DNA from 2 places in the Bacillus sp. TCT6 genome. Region 1 is predicted to be linked to the other one. Evidence: riboswitches for the same ligand, from Rfam matches in the RefSeq annotation. Region 1 holds a riboswitch; the other holds the start of a gene.
What was found. A riboswitch is a leader RNA that binds a small molecule or an ion and turns the genes downstream of it on or off. The one in region 1 is predicted to bind S-adenosylmethionine.

Region 1 (5,087 bases):
TTCGTATCCCAGTCCGTGGGCAAACTTAATCGTAGCATCCATACAGTACTCTGTTTGGGCACCACAAAATTCAATGCGCTTTACAGATAATTGATCTAAAATTTCTTTTAAGTTTGTTTTATAAAATGAATTTGCATGTGTTTTTCTTACAAAAAAATCTTGTTCTTGAACATCTAGATCGGTATGAATAGCCCAATTTTCTTTCTCGGGTACTAAATCATCATCACAATGTTGAACAAAAAGGATTGGTTTATTTAATTTTCTGTATGAAGAAATTCTTTGATTTACTTTTGTTAGTAAGTTCTGTAAATCAAATAGATGCTCTCCGCTATAACATACTCCATTTTGTAAATCGATAACGATTAAAATATCTGTACAAGTATCCATTATTTTTGCTCCTTTTTATTTCTTAATATATCAATTAATCCATTACTTGGAAATAGATAAAAATTTTATTTTTTAATGAACTATATAGATAGAAAAGCACTAAAACGAGTATGGTAGACAGCATAAAAAAAGATATGAAAACTTAATTTCATATCTTCTATTCATTCTATGCATTTACAGGTTCTTCTACATAAGAAAGGGCATTTTCAAAATCGGATATTAAATCGTCAACATTTTCAAGGCCAACTGATAACCGAAGTAATGAATTAGAGATCCCTCTTTCATCACGAGCTTCTTGCGACAGTGCTGCATGTGACATTTTTGCTGGGTAAGAAAGAATTGACTCTACCGCTCCTAAACTAACTGCAAAAACGGGTAATTTTACTTTTGACAAAAATTGGCGGAGTGCATCTTCTGACTGCAAAGTAAACGATAAGACCGCTCCAGCTGATGTTGCTTGAGATTGTTGAATATCAAATCCGAGATGCGTTTGTAATCCAGGATAATAGACATTTTGTACTTTAGCGTGCTCTTGTAAATAATGTGCAATTTTATTGGCATTTTTAGCTGAATGCTCGAGGCGTACATGCAATGTTTTTAGGCCACGAAGTACGAGAGAACAATCTTGAGGCCCTAAAATAGCACCGAATGCATTTTGTAAAAATCCAAGCTTTTGAGCGAGTTCTGCATCTTTTACTACTGCTAATCCGGCAGTAACATCACTATGACCAGCAATAAATTTTGTAGCACTATGAAGAACGACATCAGCTCCAAGTTCAAGTGGTTTCTGGAATAGTGGTGTCAAAAAAGTATTATCAACAAAAGTAAGAGCGCCAATAGATTTTGCAAGTTTAGAAACTTCGCGGATATCTGTCACTTTTAAAAGTGGGTTAGAAGGTGTTTCTACATAAAAGAGCTTTGTATTTGGTTTAATGTTTTGTTTTATTTCTTCTAAATTGGTCATATCAATAAATGTATGTGAAACACCGTAACGGGAGAGTACCTCAGTTATCACTCTGTAAGTGCCTCCGTATACATCTTCTGAAATGAGTACGTGATCACCTTGTGAAAGAAGGAGGAATGCAGTGGAAATCGCTGCAATGCCTGATGCAAAGGCGAATCCCTTTGTTCCACCTTCTAATAAAGCAATGATATCTTCAAGAGCTTCACGAGTTGGATTTCCTGACCTGCTATAGTCATATTTTCCGAACGTATCTACATCAAACTGGTGAAAAGTTGATGTGTTATAAATGGGAACGTTCACAGCGCCCGTTTGTGAGTCATGTTTATATTGGTTGTGTAGTAAGAGTGTATCTATAGAATAGCTCATATTTTTACACCTTCTTTTACGAGTTTAATGGCTTGCTTTAAGTCTTGAATTAAATCGTTACTATTTTCAATGCCAACGGAGAATCGAAGAAGACGATTGCATACACCGTTTGCTGTTCTAATATCTTCAGGAATATCAGCATGTGTTTGCGTTGCTGGATAAGTCATTAAACTTTCTACACCACCAAGACTTTCTGCAAATGTAATTAAGGATAAAGATTGTAAGAATGGATTAATCCAAGCTTCATCTTTAAGGCGGAATGAAATCATGCCGCCTCTTCCTGGATAAAATACATCTGTCACCCCGTTTTCATCATTTAAATATGCAACAACTGCTTTCGCATTTTCTTCATGTTGTCTCATGCGAAGCGCTAACGTTTTCATACCGCGAATTAATAACCATGAGTCAAATGGGCTTAAAACCGCGCCTGATGCATTATGATAATGAGCGATTTCCTCGCAAAGTTCCATTCCTTTTGCAACGACAAGTCCGCTTAGTACATCGTTATGTCCCCCTAAATATTTCGTTGCGCTATGGAGTACAATGTCAGCACCCTCTGTTAATGGTTGCTGTATATAAGGTGTGTAGAATGTGTTGTCTACAATAAGAAGTAGTCCGTGCCTTTTCGCTACAGTTGCGACAGCAGCAATATCAGTAACTTGCATTAATGGATTAGTTGGAGTTTCTATGAAAATAGCCTTCGTTTCAGTTGTGATAGCTTGCTCAATTTGTTTAATAGATTGTGTATTTACGTATCTACATCGAACATTCCACTTTTTTTCGTGCTCAGAAAATAATCGATACGTTCCTCCGTATAAATCTTCAGATACAATAAGTTCGTCTCCAGAGCGGAATAGAGAAAGGACGAGGAGAACAGCCGCCATCCCTGAACTACAGGCATAACCTTGTTCGCCATATTCTAAGTCTGCGATTGCCTGTTCTAAAAGACCGCGAGTTGGATTGCCAGTTCGTGAATAGTCAAAGCCAGTAGATTTACCAATTCCTTCGTGACGATAAGCGGTTGAGAAATAAACCGGTGGATTAACCGTTCCTGTTGTAGTTTCACTGCGATTTCCGATTTGTGCTAGTTTTGTTTCGATTGTTGACATGTGAAAATTCCTCCTTTTTAAATTGAAACATTAAGTGAATATAAAATAAAAAAAGCCTTCTAAGAAGAAGGCTTTCGGTTTGAATAGAGTCTTCTTCTCATCTGTCAAATCTTTCACAATTTGCTGGAATTAGCACCTTATTAACAAACTGTTAATGGTTGCTGAGGCGTCATAGGGCCAGTCCCTCTACCTCTCTAGATAAGAATGTTCGTATGAAATTTTTATTATGTTTTTAACTTTACAACAAAAGATAATTGAATTGCAAGTTTATTTTAAATAATTTTTATTTTTCCGCAAGTATCATTGACTTTTACTTTTGTGCATGCTAAATTTATTAAAAAATTAACAAACATTGTTAAAAGGGGAACGCATTTCCTTTTAGCTACATAAATAAAATAATAAAGACAACTCTTATTGAGAGCGGTGGAGGGAAAGGCCCTGTGAAACCCGGCAACCTTCAAACGAAATGTTTGAAACGGTGCTAATACCTGCAAAACGAATGTTTTGCATAATAAGAGGAGGAACGATTATGTCCCCCTCTTCAAAGTGAAGAGGGGGTTTTTATATTGATAGAAATGAGGGAGATTCGTGAAATTACTAGATTTATTATCAAAAGGAATTGTAATAGGTGATGGTGCGGTTGGGACGTTATTGCATTCACATGGTTTGCAAAGTAGCTTTGAAGAATTGAATGTATCTGATCCAGACTTAATTATATCGATTCATAAACAATATGTAGCTGCTGGAGCAGATGTAATTCAAACGAATACGTATGGGGCAAATGAGACGAAATTACGTATGTATGGTTTAGAAAATCAAGTTACAGAAATTAATAGAGCGGCAGTAAAACTGGCGAAAGCATCTGTTACAGACAGAAATGCAATTTTAGGAACAATTGGTGGTATGAAACACATCGGAGCCGTTACAACGACTGATATGGAAAGGGAGTTTATGCTACTTGAACAGGCAGGGGCTTTACTAGAAGAGCAGGTTGATGGATTACTATTAGAAACTTTTTACGATGAATTTGAATTACTTCATGCCGTTAAAGTATTGCGTAAGCAAACGAATATTCCAATTGTTGCTCAATTAGCGTTACATGAAGCAGGTACGACTCAAAATGGAAATGATGTCAATGAAATATTAAAGCAACTTATAGATTGCGGTGCAAATGTTGTTGGATTGAATTGTCAACTAGGGCCGCTTCATATGACGGAAGCTTTCAAAATGATATCGATTCCGCAAAATGGCTATTTATCAGCATACCCAAATGCAGGTCTCCCGAATTATGTGGAGGGACGTTATGTATATGAGGGAAGCCCAGCTTATTTTGAAGCGATGACACCGAGATTTATTGAGCAAGGTATTCGATTATTGGGTGGTTGTTGTGGTACGACTCCAGAACATATTCAAAGTATGAAGCGCGCTGTTGCGAATATTACCCCTGTAATAGAAAAAGACACGATTCAAAGGCCGAAAGTCGTTCATACGCATGAGAAACGTTCGAAGGCTCACGTCACTCTAGCAGAGAAAGCGAAAAAACAAACGACAGTTGTAGTGGAATTAGATCCACCGAAAACGTTAGATACACAGCGTTTTTTTGAAGGAGCAAGAGCGTTAAAAAGAGCGGGAGCAGATGCTATTACTCTAGCAGATAATTCATTAGCATCGCCTCGCATCTCGAATATGGCAATGGGTGCGTTATTAACCAAGCATGATATCCCAGTATTGACACATTTAACGTGTAGAGATCATAACGTCATTGGACTACAATCTCATTTGTTAGGTTTATCGGCGTTAGGGATGGAAGAAGTGTTAGCTTTAACTGGTGATCCAGCGCGCGTTGGTGATTTTCCCGGTGCAACTTCTGTATATGATTTATCCTCTATTGAGCTCATTAAAATGATTAAAGAAATGAACGATGGACGTTCAATTTTAGGGAAATCAATTGGACCGGCGACAAGGTTTTCTGTAGGCGGCGCATTTAATCCTCACGTGAGGCACTTAAAAGCAGCGGTTAAGCGAATGGAACGAAAAATAGATGCTGGAGCGGAGTATTTTTTAACTCAGCCAATTTACGATATCGCGCTAATTGAAGAAGTGTATGAAGCGACAAAGCATCTGGAACAACCTATTTTTATTGGAATTATGCCGTTAGTAAGTAAGCGGAATGCAGATTTTCTTCATTTTGAGGTGCCGGGTATTACTCTTCCTGAAGAAATAAGAGAGAGAATGGATGGACACGAAACGAAAGAGGCAGC
Region 2 (5,087 bases), 690 kb from region 1:
TTTATATTTCTTAGAATAAATCCCCATTGGCTCTAAATGGATTTTTCCTGCGTTTACAATTTTATATCCCTTTTCTTGAATTTCTTTATCTAAGTAAGGAATGTGTTGGAAGTAGTTCGCATCAATTTCCTTATCCGCTAACGCTTTATTTGGCAGTACATAATCCTGGAACTTTTTAATCTCTAACTTAATGCCTTTTTTCTCTAAGATTGGCTGTGCTTTCTCCAAAATAACAGCGTGCGGCACGTTAGAAGCTCCAACAACAAGCTTATTCTCTTCTTTCCCTCCGCAAGCAGCTAATGTAAATACAGACAGCGCTGTAACAACTGACAATAGAATCTTTCTCATATGATGTCCCCTTCTCCCCTATAGTTATGTAGTTATAAAAAAGGCTGGCATACACCAGCCCTTTTCAGCAATTATTCTTTTACAGGAACAACTGCCCCTTTATATTCTTTATTAATGAAGTCTTCAATTTCTTTAGAATGTAATACTTCTACAAGAGCTTTAATCTCTTTCTTATCTTTATCGCCTTTACGAACAGCTACTATGTTTGCGTACGGTGAATCATTTCCTTCAATTGCAATTGCATCTTTTTCCGGATTTAACTTTGCATCAATTGCATAGTTAGAGTTAATTAAAACAGCGTCGCCTTCTTTATTGTTATACACTTGTGGCAATAAACCAGGCTCGATATCCGTTTTGAATTTTAGATTTTTCGGATTATCTGCAATATCTTTTGGAGTTGCTTTAACTGGATCTACCCCATCTTTAACTTTTAAAATACCTTCTTTTTGTAAAATTGCTAAACCACGTCCATGGTCAGCAACAGAATTACTCATAATAATTGTCGCTCCGTCCGGAAGTTCTTTTAAGCTCTTATATTTTTGAGAATATACACCAATTGGCTCTAAATGAATTTTCCCTGCTACTTCAAAGTCATACTTTTTATCTTTAATTTCTTTTTCTAAATACGGAATGTGCTGGAAGTAGTTTGCATCTAAATCCTTATCCGCTAACGATTTATTTGGCAACACGTAATCTTGGAATTTTTTCACTTCTAATTCAATTCCTTTTTTCTCAAGTAACGGTTTTGCCTTTTCTAAAATTTCAGCGTGCGGTACGTTAGAAGCACCAACAACAAGCTTCTTTTCATCTTTATCTTTCCCGCCACAAGCAGCTAAGCCAAAAATTGAAGTTGAAATAAGTGCCGTAAGTAATAATTTTTTCATTTGAAACATCCTCCCGTTTTTTATTATCGTTTATCTATTCGAGTCGTTAAACTATCACCAATCCACTGAATTAAAAATACAACTAGTAACACACAAATTGTCGCAACGATTGTTACATCGTTATTTCCTCTTTGGAATCCTTCTAAGTAAGCAAGTGTTCCAAGGCCACCAGCACCAACAACTCCCGCCATTGCTGTATATCCTACTAAAGCAATTGTCGTAACCGTAATACCAGATACTAATGCTGGTAACGATTCTGGAATTAACACTTTCAAAATAATTGTGCTTGTTTTTGCTCCCATTGCTTTTGAAGCTTCAATTACACCTTTATCAATTTCGCGAAGTGCGATTTCAACCATTCTCGCGTAGAATGGTGCCGCTCCAATAATTAAAGCCGGCAGCGCTGCACTTGCTCCAAGAATTGTTCCAAGAAGAATCTTTGTGAATGGGATTAATAAAATAATTAAAATGATGAACGGTATAGAACGGAATATATTTACGAATGCTCCAATCACCGTATTAATTGATTTGTTTTCCCATAAATTATCTTTTGCTGTCATGAAGAGTAACAATCCTAAAATTAGTCCTAAAACAAATGTCGCAAGAGCTGCGATTGCCGTCATATATAACGTTTCACCCGTTGCTTCTAACATTTGATTCCAATCAACATTTGCGAGTAACTTATCCATGTGCAATCACCTCCAGCTCTACTTGATCTTGATGAATTCCTTCTATTGCTTGCTGGATCGCTGTTTCCTCACCATTTAAATGAACAACTAAACTACCGTAAGAACCGTTATTCGTTTGTGCGATATTTCCTTGCAAAATGCTAACTTCTATATCACTGCGTTGCATCAATCGTTGAAGCACTGGTCTTTCTACAGCCTCACCAATAAACTGCAAACGAATTACTTTTCCATCTGGATATTTTTCAATTAAACTTTCAATCATTTCATTTGTATCTTCAGAATCTGTTAACTGCTGTACAAATCGTTTCGTAATATCTTGCTTCGGATTACGGAATACATCAAGTACTGGACCCGTTTCTACAATCTTTCCTCTCTCCATTACCGCCACTCGATTACAAATCTTTCGAATTACGTGCATCTCATGTGTAATGAGTACAATTGTTAAACCAAGGCGCTTATTGATGTCTAATAGTAAATCCAAAATTTGATCTGTCGTTTCTGGATCAAGAGCCGACGTTGCTTCATCACATAAAAGTACTTGTGGGTTGTTAGCTAATGCTCTTGCAATCCCAACGCGTTGTTTTTGTCCCCCGCTCAGCTGAGATGGGTACGCGTCTCCTCTTCCTTCTAATCCGACAAGATGAATTAATTCATCAACACGTTTTCTTCTCTTCGTTTTATCAACACCTGCAATTTCAAGTGGAAACTCAATATTTTCACGTACAGTTCGTGACCAAAGTAAGTTGAAGTGTTGAAAAATCATTCCGATTTCTTGCCTTGCCTTACGAAGTTCACTTCCTGTAATTGTTGATATAACACGATTCGCAATTGTAATTTGGCCAGAAGTCGGTTTTTCTAACTGATTAAACAATCTGATTAAAGAACTTTTCCCAGCGCCGCTATATCCGATAACACCAAATATTTCGCCTTTTTCTATTTTTAAATTGGCGTTATCTACAGCAGTGACATCACCGCTTTTTGCTTTATATATTTTCTTTACATTCTCTAATAGAATCATGATGTATCACCCCTTTTTTTGTTTAGGTCGACTCCGCAATTTTTTATGTTTAATGCGTGTAGTCCACCGTTATCACTACTTTTATTGTTTGAATGTCCTCCACATTCAAACAATAAAAAAACCTTTCTGCTTTAGAGAAGCAGAAAGGTTTATGTGCGTATATAACAACATTATCCCTCTCTCTCATCTCTCAAAGCATTTGCTTTGCAGGAATTGGCACCATTTCAACATAAGTTGACGGTTGCCGGGCTTCACAGGGCACAGTCCCTCCACCTCTCTTGATAAGAGAAATCAGATTCAATTTTCGTCTGATTTGTAATTTATGAAATTGTCTATATTTTATGAATTGAATTGTATCAATATCCAAACACCATGTCAACAGAAATTTTCGCAAAAAATGAACCTTCAGAATTTTAAGCACCTACTGACATCGGTTTACATATATGAAACATCGATTCGACTAATAGCATCGTTCGATACGTTCCCGAATATTGTACACGTCCATCGTTCATTAACATTTGCAATCGTACATTTCCATTAACCAATTGTTCTATATCCTTTTCGTCTAAGCAAATGATTTGTTCCGTTCCTCTTTCCTCATGTACCAGCTCTATATAATCTCTTGAAATTTGTAACGAACAACTTTCATCTCCCAAACGGAAATTAACAGTTTTTTCCTCTCGTCTTAAAAGCGGCTCTAAATGATATTGACCATTAGCGTAATTTACAAATGATTGAAGCAAAGAATATAATCTCACCCTAAATCACATCCTTCATATCACTTTCTATTACATACCATTCCCTCTCACTAAAGAGCAATCCTGTTATTTTCGCTCGACAAATACTGTATCCATCCTGCATCTCGACATATTTCCCAAGAAATATGTCGAGGCGGCAAAAATTTTGCCGCCTACTTTAATTCCGTATATAAATATTCAACCGAATGAAATGCGTATATCTTCTTCATCAGTGTCCCATTTTCAAAAACAAGTAAACAAGGTACACTTTCAATCCCATACTCTTTTGCTAAATGTGGAGCATAATTTAAATCTAACATCCCAATTTTCAACTCTTCAATTGTCATCTCAACGACTGTTAACATCTTTTTTGCTAATTGGCATGTTCCACACATTGGAGTATATACATATAACACTGTTTTTTCTTCGTTCTCTATTAGGGATGTAGCTTCGGCTCCTGTCCAATCAATCACTTCTATCATTCCTTACCGTAAATATTCTGTATAAACGTCAATGTCGGCTCCCCATAATACATTTGCTAAGTGTGTAGATGGCGCAGTTGCCACTTCTCGGTATGAGCGATCAATATAGATATGCTCGGCTTGCGGAAATTCTTTTCGAAATTGTTTCCTTAACTTTTCTCCAGCATCATCAGCATCTACTAGCACATACACTTCCTTATCAAAAAACTGATCAACGAGCTCATCCATTTTCGATAAACCAATTGTACCATTTGTACAAACAATTTCCACCGGTTCACGAATAATAGATTCAATCTTTCTTCTATCTGATGTACCTTCTACAATAATGACTTTTTCTACATAAATCATATGTCATCACCCGATCACCATATACTATATAACCTTGAACTTAGTATATAGTATATTCGTTATTTTCATGTTGTTTCCTGTTTATTTTTGCAAAAGAAAAGCGAAACCGACTGTTTAGCCCTGTTGGCTAAGGTTCTTCCGTACAGAAGACGCTTTTTGTCTTCTCGTGCGGAAGGTTCTTAGACATGAAGGGCTAGCCGCTGGAGATGGACAATAAAGAAAAGCGGCATCGACTGTTTAGGCATGAAAAGCAAAAACGGCTAAACCTGCATAAAGATTAAACGAAAATTTTTTTCAAAAAACGTTCTCCTACACGATAATTAGTATATGATTCTACATTCATTATTTTACATAAAATAAAAAAGGACAGCACAAAGGCTGTCCTTTAGTCGACTATAATTAGTCTTGGTTTGTCATTTCTGCATATTTTTCTGCAGTTAATAACTTCTCAACTTGGCTTGCATCAGAAAGTTCAACTTTAACCATCCATGCACCCTCGTATGGAGATTCGTTAACAAGTTCTGGTTGGTCACTTAATTCTTCGTTTACTGCTACAACTTTACCGCTTACAGGTGCGTATA

Region 2: another riboswitch for S-adenosylmethionine. It lies ahead of AC0ONG_RS23780 (methionine ABC transporter ATP-binding protein); the one in region 1 lies ahead of metI (cystathionine gamma-synthase/O-acetylhomoserine thiolyase).

Annotation. Positions count from the first base shown of each region.
Region 1 covers NZ_JBVYHX010000001.1:3,920,067-3,925,153, reverse strand. Annotated here, with positions in the region: gene AC0ONG_RS20015 (cysteine hydrolase family protein) at 1-387, opposite strand, end outside; gene metC (cystathionine beta-lyase) at 554-1,717, opposite strand; gene metI (cystathionine gamma-synthase/O-acetylhomoserine thiolyase) at 1,714-2,826, opposite strand; SAM riboswitch class I at 2,921-3,031, opposite strand; SAM riboswitch class I at 3,235-3,344, shown strand; gene AC0ONG_RS20000 (bifunctional homocysteine S-methyltransferase/methylenetetrahydrofolate reductase) at 3,415-5,087, shown strand, end outside.
Region 2 covers NZ_JBVYHX010000001.1:4,607,636-4,612,722, forward strand. Annotated here, with positions in the region: gene metQ (methionine ABC transporter substrate-binding lipoprotein MetQ) at 1-348, opposite strand, end outside; gene metQ (methionine ABC transporter substrate-binding lipoprotein MetQ) at 420-1,232, opposite strand; gene AC0ONG_RS23775 (methionine ABC transporter permease) at 1,256-1,921, opposite strand; gene AC0ONG_RS23780 (methionine ABC transporter ATP-binding protein) at 1,914-2,939, opposite strand; SAM riboswitch class I at 3,120-3,227, opposite strand; gene AC0ONG_RS23785 (hypothetical protein) at 3,353-3,697, opposite strand; gene AC0ONG_RS23790 (thioredoxin family protein) at 3,850-4,158, opposite strand; gene AC0ONG_RS23795 (toprim domain-containing protein) at 4,162-4,506, opposite strand; gene gcvH (glycine cleavage system protein GcvH) at 4,906-5,087, opposite strand, start outside.